One region of the Kitasatospora terrestris genome, then DNA from elsewhere that is predicted to be linked to it. Evidence: riboswitches for the same ligand, from Rfam matches in the RefSeq annotation. Region 1 holds a riboswitch; each other region holds the start of a gene.
What was found. Region 1 has a riboswitch for cyclic di-AMP ahead of ABEB06_RS36425 (transglycosylase family protein). Riboswitches for the same ligand answer to the same signal wherever they lie in the genome.

Region 1 (4,063 bases):
CCTGGGATTGGCGGTCCCTGGCAAACGGGTGGCGCCGGGCCCGGCGTGCGGTGGTATCACTACCGGCATGGGGATGGACCGCGATCAGCTCGCCGACTTCCTGCGCCGGTCCCGGACGCGGCTGGGCCCGCGGGACGTCGGGCTGCCCGAGGGGCCGCGGCGGCGCACGCCCGGGCTGCGCCGCGAGGAAGTGGCCGTGCTCGCCGGGATGTCCGCCGACTACTACGTGCGTCTGGAGCAGGCCAGGAGCCCGCAGCCGTCGGACCAGATGCTGGCCGCGCTGACCCGGGCCCTGCGGCTGGGCGTCGACGAGCGCGACCACCTGTACCTGCTCGCCGGCCACCGCCCGCCGGAGGCCGACCGGGCCGGGGAGTACCTGCGGCCGAGCCTGCTGTACCTGCTCGACCGGCTGGAGGGCGTCCCGGTGCAGGTGCTGAGCGACCTGGGTGACCTGCTGGCGCAGAACGAGCTGGCGCAGGCGCTGTTCGGCTGCGTCTGCTCGGTGGCCCGCCCGGACCGCAACATCGTGCTGCGCTGGTTCTCCGACCGGGTGGTGCGTGATCGCCTGGCCGCCGAGGAGCACGAGGAGTACGCCCGGCAGCTGGTCGCCGACCTGCGCGCCGCGGTCGTCCGGCGCGGCACCGACGAGGCGTCCCGCGCCCTCCTCGCCCGGCTCCGGGCCTCGGCCGCCGGGCAGGAGTTCGCGGCGCTCTGGGAGCGGCACGAGGTGGCGGTCCGGACCTCGCACCCGTACCGGCTGGTCCATCCCGAGCTGGGCCGGATCGTCTTCGACTGCGAGGTGCTGGCGACGCCGGCGGCCGACCAGCGCCTGCGCGTCTTCACCCCGCCGCCCGGCGGCACCGAAGCCCTCGACCTGCTGCGCGCGCTCGGCCCCGAGCACCGGCACTGCGCCGAGGCTGCCTCCCGCGGCTCCTAGCCCCCGCACCCCGACCGCTTCATCGGCCTCCGACTCCTGCACCGGCGCACGGAACCCGCACGCCGCGCCCCTCCCTGCGTCGGCGGCCTGCTGCCGGTGCTCGGCGGCGGGCCCGGCCCGGCCGGGTCCGCCGGCTCCGCGCCGCCGGCTCCCCCGCCGGATAGGCTCGACCTCCCGACGAGCACCGCACCGGAGGCACGCCTTGGACAGCAGCGCCTGGGACACCCGCTACCGCAGCTCGGAGCTGGTCTGGGGCACCGAGCCCAACCGCTGGGTCGCCGCGGAGACCGCCGACCTGCCGCCCGGGCGGGCGCTCGACCTGGCGGCCGGCGAGGGCCGCAACAGCCTGTGGCTGGCGGCCCGGGGCTGGCGGGTGACCGCGGTGGACTTCTCCCCCGTCGCGCTGGGCCGCGCCCGCGCGCTCGCCGCCGCGCTGCCCGCGGAGGCGGGCGCCCGGGTGGAGCTGGTCGAGGCGGACGTGCTGCGGTACGAGCCGGAGGCGGCCGGGTACGACCTGGTGCTGATCGCATACCTGCAGTTGCCCGCCGGGCAGTTCGCGTCCGTGCTGGTGCGCGCGGCGGGGGCGGTCGCACCGGGCGGCACGCTGCTGGTGGTGGGTCACGACTCGACCAACCTCGCCGGGGGCGTGGGCGGGCCGCAGGACCCGGCGGTGCTGTACCGCCTGCCGGAGATCCTCGCCACCCTCGCCGGCAGCGGCCTGACGGCCGTTCGGGCGGAGCGGGTCCGCCGCCCTGCGACCCGTCCTGACGGGACGCCGGGTGAGGCGATCGACACCCTGGTGCGCCTGCGTCGCGGGTGAATCCGGCACGCTTGGCGGCCGACCGGACGGGGCATGCATGACGGGTCCACGCCAACTCCACCCGGAAGGTCGATCCGTGAACCGCAAGTCCTTGGCCCTGCTCACCGCCGCGGCCACCCTGCCGCTCGCTCTGTCCGGCACCGCCGCCGCCCAGCCCTCCGGGGCGGGCCCCGCGGCGTCCGCCGCCTGCAGCTACACCCCGGCGGTCCCGGCCGACAACTTCAAGGGCATCCCGGTGTTCGACGCGAAGCGGGCGGCGAAGCCGTACAGCGCGACGCTGCGCACCTCCCAGGGCGCGATCACGTTCAAGGCGCTGACCGACAAGGCGCCGTGCACCACGTTCTCGTTCCGGTTCCTGGCCGAGCACGACTACTTCGACCGCAGCCACTGCCACCGGCTCACCACCCAGCGCATCTTCGTGCTGCAGTGCGGCGACCCGACCGGCACCGGCAGCGGCGGGCCCGGCTACTCCTTCCCGGACGAGAACCTGGAGGGCGCCACCTATCCGGCCGGGACGGTGGCGATGGCCAACGCCGGCCCGAACACCAACGGCAGCCAGTTCTTCTTCGTCTGGAAGGACACCAAGCTCTCCCCCGCCTACACGCCGTTCGGTCGGGTGACGGCGGGGCTCGACGTCCTGCAGAGGATCGCGGCGGGCGGCGAGGACGACCAGAACAACCCGGGCGACGGCTTCCCCACCCTGCCGGTGAACATCCGTCACGTCGCCATCACCAAGCGCTGACCGGACCGACACATACCTCCGGCCGCCGACCTGGCGTCAGCGGCCGGACCGTACCGTGGTTCGAGCTTCGCGCAAGCGAGTTTCGAACGGCCGCGCGGGGCGGCGGTGTGCGGACGGGGCTTGTGGGGAGGCTGTGGTTTGTGGGCGACGAAGGCGGACGGCCCGTGACGGGGCCGTGATCCGGGCGGTATGAGCTTGTGATTGGCTGCCCGGGTTGAATAGTCTCCGTGCAGCCCGCACACGCGGGCCCCGTGCGCGGAAACGCCGAGCCCTGTCCGCCGCGCTCCCGGGATGCCGAACACACCACCTGGGGCAGGGGTGGGGGAACCAGGTCAGTCGCCGTCCCCGACGGCTCGGGGTGAAGCCGCCTCCCGGCGGCCGGGCCACCTCCCGGTCCGAACCCGACAGCTCACCTCGCAGGCGTGCGGAGAGGGACGTCCTCATGCTCTTCACGGGCCCGGGTCGGCACCGCCGCCCCACCCAGGCGGAGAAGGCCATCGCTGTCGCGAGTATCGCGGGCGTGGGCCTGGCACTGCCCCTGCTGGCCGCCACCGGGGCGCAGGCCGCGCCGACGCCGGTCTGGGACAAGGTCGCGGGCTGCGAGACCGGCGGCAACTGGAGCGCGGACTCCGGCGACGGCTACCACGGCGGCCTGCGCTTCACGGACTCCACCTGGGCGGCGTACGGCGGCACCGAGTTCGCGCCGAGCGCGGACAAGGCGACCCGCAGCCAGCAGATCGCGGTGGCCGAGCGGGTGCTCGCCGCCGAGGGCGAGGGCGGCTGGGGCACCTGCGCCCAGCAGGCGGGCCTGTCCCGGGACGGCGTGACCGGCGTGGTGGACGTCAACGACTCGGCGGACGAGACCGGCTCGCTGCGCGGCAGCCGGGGCGTCGACATGGTGAACGCGGCCCAGGACGGCTCGCTGCCCGCCGCGCACACCACCCCGGTCTTCTCCGGCCTCCCGGGCTGGGACCCGGTGTACAGCGTGTACTGGTACGAGCAGGACGGCGGCTGGTTCTGGACCAGCCACCGCTCGGTGTACGAGCACCACGTCAGCTCGGCCGCCGCGAAGGCGGCGAAGGCCGCGCAGGACGCCCGGGACGCGCAGGGCATCACGGCGCCCGCCACCACCGCGCCGGTCGCCCCGGCGACTCCGGCGACTCCCGTGGTCCCGGTCGACCCGACGGTTCCCACCGCGCCGGTCACCACGACGCCGACCCTGCCGACCGACCCGACCGGGACCCCGACCGTCCCGCCGGTCACCGTCGACCCGACCGCTCCGATCACCGGCGCCCCGACGCTGCCGGTGGCGCCGCCGGTCGACCCGACGGCGCCGGCGACCGGTCCGACCACCCCGACGGTCCCGGGCGCCGACGCCACCGCTCCGGCCGCGCCCACCGCGCAGCCGAGCTCTCCCGCCACCGAGACGGCCCCGCCGGCCGCCGCCCCGCAGGCGTACACGGTGGCGGCGGGCGACACGCTGGCGTCCATCGCCCGCAACAACGGCCTGCAGGGCGGTTGGAAGGGGCTCTACGAGTCCAACAAGCAGGTCGTGGGTGACAAC
Region 2 (4,063 bases), 6.1 Mb from region 1:
GGGCGCGGCCCTCGGCGGTGCCCTCGACCCGGACGGTGCGGGTCAGGTTGAGCACCTCGGCGCCGAGGGTGAGCCCGGCACCGACGGCGACCCGCGGGTGGGCCCGGCGCAGCGGCGCGTCGAGGGTGACGGTGGCGCCGTCGACCGAGCGGACGGTGGCGTAGTCGTAGGCGGTGGAGAAGCCGTCGGTGTCGGGGGCGAGGGTCGGGGTGATCGCCAGCTCGTCGCCGGTCTGCCACCCTTCGGGGGCAGTTGAGAGTTTGATGGTGGTTTCGCCCGGTTTGAGCGCCGCGGCGGCGCGGACCCAGGCGGTCTTGGCGGCGCCGTCGAGCCGGAGGTAGCCGGTGCCGGTGACCCATAGGCCGGTGTCGCTGCCGACCAGGGCCGTTCCGCCGCCCTGGAAGCGCTTCTCGTCCACCTCGGGGAAGCGCAGGGTGTGGACCGCCGCCCCGGTCGGTGCGAGGGCCAGGGAGCCGCGCACCTCGACGTTGCCGGCGCTGGCCAGCGACAGGGTCCTGTCCCGGGCGAAGACCAGCGAGCCGGTGCGGTCGATCAGCAGCGAGCCGACGGCGGCGTCGGTGTCGAGCAGCACCCGGTCGGTGATCCGGACGGCCGTGGTGGGGCCGGGAACGGCGCCGCCCCAGCCGGCCGGGTCGGACCAGCGGCGGCCGGACTCGTCGACCGGCGGCGGAGGTTGGCTCGGGCCGGGCGGCGGGGCGCCGTGCGTGTGCTCCGCCGAGGGGACCGGGGAGGGCGTCGCGGGCAGCGGGGGCGCGGGTCTGCCGGTCTTCGCGTCGGCGAGGGACTGGCGGAACACCTCCCCGCCGGTCACGGCCGCGACCGTCCCGACGGCCAGCCAGGCGAGCAGCCTCCGGCGGGCGACCGGCCGCCGGTGGCGGGCCGGCCGGGGAGCAGGGTCCCCCGGATCCGGCGGCGGCGCATTCTCAGTGGGCGTCATCGGCTGCCCCTCCCGCGGGCTCCGCATCCGGCGCTGTCGCCTGAAGCATAGGCAGCTCCCTCCCACGGCACGGGTGTTGCGCGAAAGCGGTCGAATCCGACCGGCTCCGCCTGCGAAAACACCATGTGAGGTATATCACACTCATTTGCAGTTTCAACTTAACTCTGCCTAACGTGCTGCCCACGTTCGTGGTCACACGGACCCATCCCACCCGGAACGCCGAGTCCTGCCGCCGGGTCGGTCGGCAGCGCTCAACGCACCACGGCAGGGGCGGGGGAACCAGGTAAGTCGCCCGGGACGAGGTCAGGCCTCTCCCGGGCTTGGGGTGAAGCCGTGCTTGCACGGCCGGGCAACTCCAGCCCGAATCCGACAGCTCACCTCGCAGGCGTGGGAGAGGAACACGTCTTCATGCTGTCCGCAAACGCCAAGCGCGCCCGACGCGCCATCGCCACCACCGGCGTGGTGGGCCTCGGCCTCTCGATCCCGTGCCTGCTCTCCGGCACCGCCTCCGCCGCCTCCGTGTCCACCTGGGACAAGGTCGCGCAGTGCGAGTCGAGCGGCGACTGGTCCATCAACACCGGCAACGGCTTCTACGGCGGTCTCCAGTTCACCTCCAGCACCTGGGCTGCGTTCGGCGGCCACGCGTACGCGCCGCAGGCCAACCAGGCCACCAAGGCCCAGCAGATCACCGTCGCCGAGAAGGTGCTGGCCGAGCAGGGCCCCGGCGCCTGGCCGGTCTGCTCCGTCAAGGCGGGGCTCACCAAGGGCGGCGAGGCGCCGCAGGTCGACGCCGGCACCCCGAGCACCGGCTCCACCGTCCAGGCCGCCCCCAAGCAGCAGGCCCCGAAGCAGCAGGCGCCGCAGCAGGCCGCCCCGAAGCAGCAGGCCCCCAAGCAGGAGGCCCCCAAGCAGGAGGCCGCCCAGCCGCAGGCCGCCACCGAGACCTACACGGTCGCCGCCGGTGACTGGCTGTCGACCATCGCCGAGAGCCACCACGTCGACGGCGGCTGGCAGCGCCTGTACGAGCTCAACCGCTCGGTGCTCACCGAGGGCCCCGACATGATCTACCCGGGCCAGCGGCTCGCCCTGGGCAACGTCGCGGTGGCCACCCCGGCCAAGCCGGAGACCGCCACCAAGTCGTCCTCCTGGGACGGCTCGTGGAAGAGCGACTCGTGGAAGTCCGCCGGGACCTCCAAGAGCGCCGCCGCCTCCACCGCCGCGCCGGCGAAGACCACCGCCGCGAAGAGCACCACCGCGGCCGTGAAGGCCACCGGCTCCAAGGCCGCCGCGATCGACTTCGCTCTGTCCAAGCTGGGCCAGGCCTACATCTACGGCGGCGCCGGCAACGGCGGCTGGGACTGCTCCGGCCTGACCCAGGCCGCGTTCCGCCAGGCCGGCATCTCGCTGCCGCGGGTGGCCGCGGACCAGGCGGACTACGCCACCCGCGTCTCGCTGGACAACCTGCTCCCGGGCGACCTGCTGTTCTGGTCCAACAACGGCGGCAACTCGGGCGTCTACCACGTCGCCATCTACGTCGGCGACGGCAAGTACGTCGAGGCGGCCAACCCGCGCGCCGGCGTGCGCACCGAGACCGTCGCCAACTGGGCGCCGGACTTCGCCGGTCGCGTCTGACCGCAGGCGCGGTGAGCGCCGCCCGCTGCCCCCGGAGAGCCTGGTCGGCTCCGGGGGCAGCGGCCTATGCTCGGGCCGTCGGCCGTTCCGCCGAACCCCGCAGAGCGCTAGGAGCCGCCATGGCCAAGGTGACCGTGTCCCTCGACGCCGACCTCGCCATCGAGGTGATGCTGCTGGCCGGCACCAAGAGCCCGCAGGACGCCGTGGAGCTGGTCGTCCGCGACTTCCTGGCCACCCGGCGCCGGACCGAGGCGCGGACCGGCGACGCGGCCGACGAGAGCCGTCTGGCGGCCCCGCAGGCGCCCGTCCAGGAGGGCTGAGGCGGCCGGGAGACAACGTGAAGGGCCCCGGAGGGAGACCGTCCCTCCGGGGCCCTTCACGTACGCTCAGCGCGAGTTGGCGCCGGTGGAGCCGCGCATCACCAGCTCCGGCTGGAACATGAACTCCGAGCGCTGGCCCGGGCTCCCGCCGACCTCCTCGAGCAGGGCGTCGACGGCCGCGGTGGCCATCGCCTCGACCGGCTGGCGGATGGTGGTGAGCGGCGGCTCGGTGAACGCTATCAGCGGCGAGTCGTCGAACCCGACCACCGAGACGTCCTGCGGCACCGACAGCCCGCGCTGGCGGACCGCGCGGATCGCGCCGAGGGCCATCATGTCGCTGCCGCAGACGATCGCCGTGCAGCCCTTGTCGAGCAGCGCGTTGGCGGCCGCGTGGCCGCCCTCCACGCTGAACAGGGTGTGGTGCACCAGCGCCTCGGCCTCCTCCGGGGAGGCGCCGAGCAGCTGCCGCACGGCGGCGGTGAAGCCCTCGATCTTGCGCAGCACCGGGACGTACCGCTTCTGGCCGACCGCCAGGCCGATCTTCTCGTGCCCGAGTTCGACCAGGTGCTGGACGGCCATCGCCATCGCGGCCCGGTCGTCCGGCGAGATGAACGGCGCGGCGATCTTCTCGCTGAAGCCGTTGATCAGCACGAACGGGACCTGGCGGCCGGTGAGCTTGGCGTACCGGTCGTGGTCGGCGGTGGTGTCGGCGTGCAGGCCGGAGACGAAGACGATGCCCGCCACCCCGCGCTCGACCAGCATGTCGACCAGTTCGTCCTCGGTCGACCCGCCCGGGGTCTGGGTGCACAGCACCGGCGTGAAGCCGTGGCGGCTGAGCACCTGTTCGATCACCTGGGCGAGGGCGGGGAAGATCGGGTTGCTGAGCTCCGGGGTGATCAGGCCGATCAGACCCGCGCTGCGCTGTCGCAGCCGGGTCGGCCGCTCGTACCCGAGCACGTCGAGTGCGGCCAGCACGGTCTGCCGCGTGGTCGCGGACACACCCGCCTTGCCGTTGAGGACGCGGCTGACGGTGGCCTCACTGACCCCCGCCTGCGCCGCGATGTCGGAGAGTCGCGCCGTAGTCACGATCCCAGAGCCTATTGCAACCATGTCAGACCGCCCACCAAACGGTGCTGTCCGCCGGAAGAATCGC
Region 3 (4,063 bases), 3.1 Mb from region 1:
CTCGACCTGCTGCCGGGCCTGCTCGGCCTTGGCGCGCTGCGCGGCGATCTCCGAGCGCTGGGCGATGAACTGCCGGGTGGGATACGCGAGTATCGCGATCAGCGAGCACAGGACGAGCACCAGCACGGTGGCGCGGCTGGTGAAGCGCGGCCGCGCCGCCAGCCCCGGGATCCTCCACTTGGCCATCTCGTACCCCTCCTGCACATGCCGGTGCCCCGGCCCCACCCTACGCGGTGGGAGCCGGGGCACCGGTCAGGCTGGCTCAGCCCTCGTGCTTGAAGCGGGGGAACGCCCCGCGACCCGCGTACTCGGCGGCGTCGTCGAGGATCTCCTCGATGCGCAGCAGCTGGTTGTACTTGGCGACGCGCTCGGAGCGGGCCGGGGCGCCGGTCTTGATCTGGCCGCAGTTGGTGGCGACGGCGAGGTCGGCGATGGTGACGTCCTCGGTCTCGCCGGAGCGGTGCGACATCATGCAGCGGTAGCCGTTGCGCTGGGCGAGCTCCACGGCGTCCAGGGTCTCGGTCAGCGAACCGATCTGGTTGACCTTCACCAGCAGCGCGTTGGCGGTGCCGGTCTCGATGCCCTGGGCCAGGCGGGCCGGGTTGGTGACGAACAGGTCGTCACCGACCAGCTGGACCTTGTCGCCCAGCTTGACGGTCATGGCCTTCCAGCCGTCCCAGTCCGACTCGTCCAGCGGGTCCTCGATGGAGACCAGCGGGTACGCGGCGACCAGCTCGGCGTAGTACTCGATCAGCTCGGCGGCGGAGAGCGCCTTGCCCTCGAACTGGTAGGCGCCGTCCTTGTAGAACTCGGAGGCGGCGACGTCCAGCGCGAGCGCGACGTCCTTGCCCGGCACGTAGCCGGCCTTCTTGATGGCCTCGGTGATGAGGTCCAGGGCCTCTCGGTTGGAGTCCAGGTTCGGCGCGAAGCCGCCCTCGTCGCCGAGGCCGGTGGACAGGCCGCGCTCCTTCAGGACGCCCTTGAGGGTGTGGTAGACCTCGACGCCCCAGCGGACGGCCTCCGAGAAGGACTCCGCACCGATCGGGGCGATCATGAACTCCTGGATGTCCACGTTGGAGTCCGCGTGCGAACCGCCGTTGAGGATGTTCATCATCGGGACCGGCAGGACGTGCGCGTTCGGGCCGCCCAGGTAGCGGAACAGCGGCAGGTCGCTGGCCTCGGAGGCGGCGTGCGCCACGGCGAGCGAGACGCCGAGGATGGCGTTGGCGCCGAGCGAGGACTTGTCCGGGGTGGCGTCCAGGTCCAGCATGGCCTGGTCGATCAGGCGCTGCTCGGTCGCGTCGTAGCCGACCAGCTCCGGGCCGATCTGCTCGATCACGGCGAGGACGGCCTTCTCGACGCCCTTGCCGAAGTAGCGGTTCTTGTCGCCGTCGCGGAGCTCCAGCGCCTCGAAGGCGCCGGTGGACGCGCCCGACGGGACAGCGGCACGGCCGGTGCTGCCGTCGTCGAGGCCGACCTCGACCTCGACCGTGGGGTTGCCGCGGGAATCGAGGATCTCGCGGGCTACGACGACATCAATGGACGGCACGAGGCATCTCCTAGCGGAAGCGGATGTGTAGTCGTTACGACCAGAGCCTAACCGTCCCGGGCTTCCGGTCCACGTTGACCTTCGTCCCGTCTCACCGTGTGGCGCGCTACTCGCCGGTAGTTCATCTGAATGCCCCGCAAAAGCGGGCACGCCGGACGGTCCGGAGTGCCCGCTCCCGCAGCCGTCAGAACGACAGGACCTGACCCGGCATGATCAGGTCCGGGTTGCCGCCGATCACCGGACGGTTGGACTCGTACAGCTTCTGCCAGCCGCCGGACACGTGCTGGGCGGCGGCGATGCCGGACAGCGTGTCACCGGGGCGCACGGTGTAGCCGCCGCCGGCGGCGGCCGGGGCCTGGGCGCCCTGCGGCACAACCCGGGGCGCACTCTGCGACGTCGCGCCCTGCGCCGCCGCCTCGGGGGTCGCGGTCTTCGGCGTCGCGGCCTTGGGCGTCGCGGCCTTCGGGGCCGCCGCGCGGGTCTCGGAGCGCGAGGCGGTGTCCGTCTGGGCCGACGACCCGCCCTTGGTCAGGCCCGCGCGCTTCGAGCAGACCGGCCACGCGCCGGGGCCCTGCGAGGCGAGCACCTTCTCGGCGACGGCGATCTGCTGCCCCTTGCTCGCCTGGTCGGCGCGCGGCGCGTACTGGCCGCCGCCGAACGACTTCCAGGTGGAGGAGCTGAACTGCAGGCCGCCGTAGTAGCCGTTGCCGGTGTTGATCGACCAGTTTCCGCCGGACTCGCACTGCGCGACCTTGTCCCAGACGGAGACCGGGGCGGCCTGGGCGCCGGTGGCGGTCAGCAGGGGCAGGGCCAGACCCACGCCCGCGACGCCCGCGGCGGCGATGGCCTTCTCGGCCTTGGTACTGCGACGGTGGCGGCCGGAACCGGTGAACAGCATGGCGAATCCTCTCCGCACGCCTGCGAGGTGAGCTGTCGGGTTCGGACCGGGAGGTGGCCCGGCCGCCGGGAAGGCGGCTTCACCCCAAGCCGTGGGGGACGGCGTCAAACCTGGTTCCCCCGCCCCTGTCCGGGTCGTTGTCGGATTCCCTGCGGCGCGGCGGACAGGATTCGGCGTTCCGCACCCGGGGCCCGCGGCTGCGAGCAGAGGGAGAGTAGGCAGATCCGACGATCAATCACAAGCTCATATCACCGGTATCACGCAAGAATTACGAAGCGTCACAACTCGGGTACGAACTATGCAGGTACGTCCGGTTTGATCCGCATTCAGCCCCCGCGACACGACGCGCCGTCAGGCGTGCACCGGAGTGAAGGAGACCGGCAGTTCGCGCAGGCCGCGCATGATCAGACCGCCCCGCCAGCGCAGTTCGGACGGGTCGGCGGCAAGACGCAGATCGGGCAGCCGGGTCAGCACCGTGGCGAGCGCCCGCTGCCCCTCGAGCCGGGCCAGCGGCGCGCCGATGCAGTAGTGGATGCCGTGCCCGAACCCCAGGTGCGGGTTGTCGGCGCGGGCCAGGTCGAGGGTGTTCTCCCCGGCGAACCGGGCCGGGTCGCGGTCCGCCGCCGCCAGCACCACCAGCACCGGGTCGCCGACCGGGACGTCCACCCCGCCGATGGACAGCGGCTGCGTCGCGAACCGCCACGTCGCCAGTTCCACCGGCCCGTCGTAGCGCAGCAGTTCCTCCACCCCGGTCTCCAACAGCCCGCTCTCGCCCCGGGCCAGCGACTCCTGCAGCAGCGAGCGCTGCCCCGGGTTGCGCAGCAGCGCGTACAGGCCGTTGCCGATCAGGTTCACGGTGGTCTCGAAACCCGCGAAGAGCAGGATGAACGCCATCGCGGCGGCCTCGTTCTCGGTGAGGTGCTCGCCGTGGTCGCTGGCCCGGATCAGCCCCGAGATCAGGTCGTCCCCGAGGTCCGCCCGCTTGCGGTGGATGAGTTCGGCCAGGTACGTGCGCATCCGCTTCACCGCCCGGCCGACACCCCCGCGTTGCCCCCCGTGGTGCCGGATCATCATCCCGGCCCAGTCCCGGAAGTCGTCCTGGTCCTCGGCCGGGACACCCAGCAGGTCGCAGATCGCGTAGATGGGTAGCGGGAACGCGAACTCGTGGATCAGGTCCGCCGAGCCGCGCTCCGCGAAGGAGTCGATCAGCCGGTCGGTGAGCTGCTGCACCCGCGGCTCGAACTCCGCCACCCGGCGCGGCGTGAACGCCTTCGACACCAGCCGCCGCAGCCGGGTGTGGTCGGGCGGGTCGATGTTCAGCAGGTGCGTCATCAGGTTCGCCTGGCGCTCGCCCGGGATGCCGACCCGGCCGCTGCGATGAGCATGCGCGTTGTGCTGCGCGGGGTTCTTGGAGAGCCGGCTGTCCGCGAGGGCCTGCCGCGCGTCCGCGTACCGGGTCACCAGCCACGCCTCCACTCCGCTCGGCAGGGTCGTCCGGTGCACCGGCGCGTGCTCGCGCAACCACGCGTACGCGGGGTACGGATCGGCGGCGAACTCCCAGGTGAAGAGCTCCGGGCGGGTGGTCTCGGGCGTGTGGGACATGCCTTGACGGTATC
Region 4 (4,063 bases), 5.6 Mb from region 1:
TCTCGTCCTTGGACTCGGCGAGGGTCTGCCGGACCCGGTCGAGTTCGGCGAGCTTGCCGGTGGCCTCGGCGCGCCGCTGGTCGAGCCGGCCCTGCCGGTCGAGCACCTGGCGCAGGGTCTCGTTCTGCCGCTCGACGGCCTGGTCGAGGGAGCGGGCACGGGCGAGGTAGCCGGCCGGGTCGGAGTCGAGCATCAGCCGGACGCCGGGGTCGATGCCGCCGGAGCGGTACTGGGCGGCGGCGACCGCGGAGAGGTCCTGGCGGAGCAGGTTGAGCTCCTCCTGGCCGGAGGCGATCTGGTCCTGCAGCGCGGAGGTCTCGGCCTGGAGCCTGCGCTGGAGTTCCTGGGCCGCGTTGTACTTCTCGGAGGCCTGCTCGGCCTCGTCGTAGATCTGGTCGATCTGGGCCTTGACGTCCTGCCTGCTGGTCGGCTCGGCCTGGGCCGGGGTGACGGTCACGCCGATGGCGCTGGTCGCGGCTGCGGTGAGGGCCAGCGCGCAGGCCAGCCGCTGGACGCCCGGCAGAGTGGGGCGGCGGTGCAGTGACATGGGCCAGAGGCTAGCGAGTCGCCCCGATCTAGTCCAAACCCCTCCACCACCGAATATTTGACCCCAAATCGGACAGAAGTCCGACCGGTGCGCGAAGGGCCCGGCACCCTGTGGGGTGCCGGGCCCTCCGGGAGTCACGGGGCGTCAGACCCGGACGATCCGGTTGATCGGCATCGCGGTCGCCGACTCGTAGCGGACCTGCGCGCCGGTGTGCGGCGCGTGGATGATCTGGCCGTTGCCGACGTACATGCCGACGTGGTGCTGGTCGCCGTAGTAGATGATCAGGTCACCGGGCTTGGCGTTGGCGATGTTGCTGCCCACGCTGGTGCCCGCGCCGGCCTGGGACTGCGAAGTGCGCGGGATCGAGACACCCGCCTGGGCGTACGCCCACTGCATCAGACCGGAGCAGTCGAAGGTGGACGGGCCCGCCGCGCCGTAGGAGTACCAGCTGCCCAGCTTGGACTGGGCGGCGGCGATGGCGGCGGCCGCGTAGCCGGAGCCGGCCGGCAGGTTGGCGGGGGCCAGGTCCGCCCGGGGCGTGTCGCGCGAGGCGCGCTCGGCGGCGGCCTGGGAGCTGGCGGCGGCCTTGGCCTCGGCGGCGGCGAGGTCCTCGCGCTCCTTCTGGGTGAGCGAGTTCAGCAGCTCCTGGGCCTTGGCCAGCTTGCCCTGGATCTCTTCCTTGCCGGCCTTGAGGCTCTTGGTGGTCGAGTCCAGCTCGCCGAGCTTCTGCTCGGCCTCCTTGCGCTGCTGGTCGAGCTTGCCCTGCTCGTCCTTGAAGGCCTTCAGCAGGTCCGCCTGGGTGGCGCCGACCTGGTCGAGGCGGCCGGCCTCGCCGAGGAAGACGTCCGGGTTGCTGGAGAGCATCAGCTGGACGGTCTGCGGGATGCCGCCGGTGCGGTACTGCTCGACGGCGATGCCGGCCAGGGTGTCCTGAACCGTGGTCACCTGGGCCTGCTGGCGGGCGACCTGGTCCTGGAGCTGGGTGACCTGCTTCTGCAGGGTCTGCTGCTTCTCGACGGCGGCGTTGTACGCCTCCGTCTTGACCTCTGCCTGCTCGTTGAGCTCGTCGACCTGCTGCTTGACCTGGTCCTTGGTCGGCGCCGGGTCGGCGTGGGCACCGGCCTGGGCGGAGAGCGCGACCGCGGTGGCGGCAGCGGCGGTCAGGATCGAGATGCGGGCGCGGCCGGCGGGCTTGGGACGACGATGGGACGCCACGAAGGCGGACTCCTTCTCCTCACACCGCCTACCAGGTGAGCTGACGGGTTCGGGCGAAGAGCTGCCCTACGACGCCTCCCCGCCCGCTCGCGCGGCCGTCCTGGCGCCGATTCACCCCGGAGGAACTGGTGGTTCCCCGGCTCCGTTCCACAGCACCCCCGCAAGGGCTTCCCCGCGGCAGACCAGCTGCCCCGCTGCTTCACGGACTCGGCGGCGACCACCGCCGTCGCCCGGGCTGGGCGATCGACTTCACGGCGGTCGAGGCATGACCCTAGTAACCCAACCGTGATCCGTTCAAATCCTTGTCAGAAAAAAATCTGAAAGAGGCTCAATTTCGATTTCAAATATGACCGCTTGTGATCACGCAGTTACCGACCGCTGATTTATTCGCATCATAAGCCTGGAAAACACGAAGCCCGGACGTGTCGCAGATCACAGGGCGATCTCGACGCGTCCGGGCGTGTCACGGCCCGTCAGGAGCCGGGCGAAACGGTCAGACCCGACGAATGGTCTTGATCGGGAGGGTGTCGACGGCCATCACCTTCACCACGTCGCCGGTGCGCGGCGCGTGGACCACCAGGCCGTTGCCGATGTACATGCCCACGTGGTGGGCGTCGCCGTAGTAGATGACCAGGTCGCCCGGCTGGGCGGCGGACAGCGGCACCCCGGTGCCGACCGAGGCCTGGGACTGCGAGGTGCGCGGCAGCGAGACCCCGGCCTGCTTGTACGCCCAGACCATCAGGCCGGAGCAGTCGAAGGTGCTCGGGCCGGTGGCGCCCCAGACGTACGCCGAACCGCGCTTGCCCATCGCCGCGTTGACCGCGACACCGGCGTAGCCGCCGGGCTGCGGCAGGCTGGAGAGGTCGTAGCGGGAGTCGCTGCGGGAGGCGGCGGCACCGCCGCCGAGGATAGCGGCCCGGTCCGCGGCGCTGAGCTTGCTCAGCAGCTTCTGGGCCTCCTTCAGCTTCTCCTGGACCTGGTTCTTCGCGTCGTTCAGCGCCTGGGTGGAGCTGTCCAGCTCGGCGAGGACGGCCGCGGCCTCCTGCTTCTGCTGGTCCAGCCGGCGCTGCTGGTCCTTGAGCGACCGGAGGGTGTCGGCCTGGGTGTTGGCGGCCTGCTCGAAGCTGGAGGCCTGCGCCAGGTACTTGTCCGGGTCGGTGGAGAGCATCAGCTGCATCGACGGGTCGACGCCGCCGGTGCGGTACTCGTCGGCCGCGACCGCCGCCAGGCCGCCGGCCAGGTCGGTCATCTGGGCCTGGCTGCGGGCGATCTGGTCCTGCAGCTGGTCGGCCTGCTTGTGCAGCTGGTCGGCCCGCTCCTTGGCGCCGTTGTACTTCTCGGCCGCCTGCTCCTGCTCCTCGAGGAGCTTGTCGACCTGGGCCTTCACCTCGTCCTTGTTCGGCTGGGCGGGCGCGGCGTGCGCGCTCACCTGGGCCGACAGGGCGACCGCGGTCGCGGCGGCAGCGGTGAGCACGGAGACCCGCGCACGGCTCGGCTGCTTGGGACGGCGGTGGGAGGCCAAGGGTGTAGCTCCTTCTTCCAGCTGGACTCACCCGTTCGGGCGATAGTCCGGAAAATAGGTTTGACGCCAGACCCTAGTGAACTCGGCGCTCCCGCGCCACTCCCCCACCCCCACGAACTTCCCAACCCGGGCGGGCTTCACGCGATCGACACATCGCGGCCACCCGGGCGCCCCGACCAGCACCGACGGAGCGCCTGAGCCCGGCTCAGCTCCGGGACAACCGATTCAGCAGCAGCACCGAGGCGACCGGCCGGGCACCGGCCTTGCGGACCCCGTCCGCCACCTCCCGGTCGGCCGAGACCACCACCACCGGACGGCCCTCCGGCTCGGCCCGCACCAGCCGGCGGATCAGCTCGTCCGCGGTCTCCCCGGTCCGGCTGAACCGCACCCGCACCCCGCGCGGCGGCGCCATGATCACCGGCACGTCCAGGTCCTGCCCGTCGAAGACGCAGGTCACCTCGGCCTGGGTGCGCTGGGCCAGCATCGCCAGCCCGCCCAGCAGCCGCAGCCGCTGCTGCTCCAGCGGCAGCGTCGGATAGCCGGTCTTGGTCACGTTGTAGCCGTCCACCACCAGGTGCACCTGAGGGATGGCCAGCAGCTGGTCCAGCAGCGCCGGGTCGTCCTCCGCCAGGCCCCGGCGGGCCACGTCGTTCGGCGAGGCCGAGCCCGGGACCACCGCCTCCACCAGGTCGGCCGGCCGGATCTGCGCGACCGGCAGCGCCAGCTCCCGCTGCAGGCCCTGCGCCGACTGCAGCACCGTGTCCAGCAGCAGCCGCAGC

Region 2: another riboswitch for cyclic di-AMP. It lies ahead of ABEB06_RS08610 (transglycosylase family protein); the one in region 1 lies ahead of ABEB06_RS36425 (transglycosylase family protein).
Region 3: another riboswitch for cyclic di-AMP. It lies ahead of ABEB06_RS22720 (transglycosylase family protein); the one in region 1 lies ahead of ABEB06_RS36425 (transglycosylase family protein).
Region 4: another riboswitch for cyclic di-AMP. It lies ahead of ABEB06_RS11100 (C40 family peptidase); the one in region 1 lies ahead of ABEB06_RS36425 (transglycosylase family protein).

Annotation. Positions count from the first base shown of each region.
Region 1 covers NZ_BAABIS010000001.1:7,988,524-7,992,586, reverse strand. Annotated here, with positions in the region: gene ABEB06_RS36440 (helix-turn-helix transcriptional regulator) at 74-937, shown strand; gene ABEB06_RS36435 (class I SAM-dependent methyltransferase) at 1,140-1,757, shown strand; gene ABEB06_RS36430 (peptidylprolyl isomerase) at 1,834-2,499, shown strand; cyclic di-AMP (ydaO/yuaA leader) riboswitch at 2,782-2,938, shown strand; gene ABEB06_RS36425 (transglycosylase family protein) at 2,942-4,063, shown strand, end outside.
Region 2 covers NZ_BAABIS010000001.1:1,848,476-1,852,538, forward strand. Annotated here, with positions in the region: gene ABEB06_RS08605 (hypothetical protein) at 1-958, opposite strand, end outside; cyclic di-AMP (ydaO/yuaA leader) riboswitch at 1,197-1,359, shown strand; gene ABEB06_RS08610 (transglycosylase family protein) at 1,367-2,590, shown strand; gene ABEB06_RS08615 (hypothetical protein) at 2,710-2,910, shown strand; gene ABEB06_RS08620 (LacI family DNA-binding transcriptional regulator) at 2,977-4,020, opposite strand; gene ABEB06_RS08625 (glycoside hydrolase family 13 protein) at 4,022-4,063, opposite strand, start outside.
Region 3 covers NZ_BAABIS010000001.1:4,910,639-4,914,701, reverse strand. Annotated here, with positions in the region: gene ABEB06_RS22730 (FtsB family cell division protein) at 1-186, opposite strand, end outside; gene eno (phosphopyruvate hydratase) at 263-1,549, opposite strand; gene ABEB06_RS22720 (transglycosylase family protein) at 1,734-2,447, opposite strand; cyclic di-AMP (ydaO/yuaA leader) riboswitch at 2,451-2,594, opposite strand; gene ABEB06_RS22715 (cytochrome P450 family protein) at 2,799-4,049, opposite strand.
Region 4 covers NZ_BAABIS010000001.1:2,406,369-2,410,431, forward strand. Annotated here, with positions in the region: gene ABEB06_RS11095 (C40 family peptidase) at 1-547, opposite strand, end outside; gene ABEB06_RS11100 (C40 family peptidase) at 692-1,762, opposite strand; cyclic di-AMP (ydaO/yuaA leader) riboswitch at 1,773-1,927, opposite strand; gene ABEB06_RS11105 (C40 family peptidase) at 2,256-3,284, opposite strand; gene ABEB06_RS11110 (NYN domain-containing protein) at 3,490-4,063, opposite strand, start outside.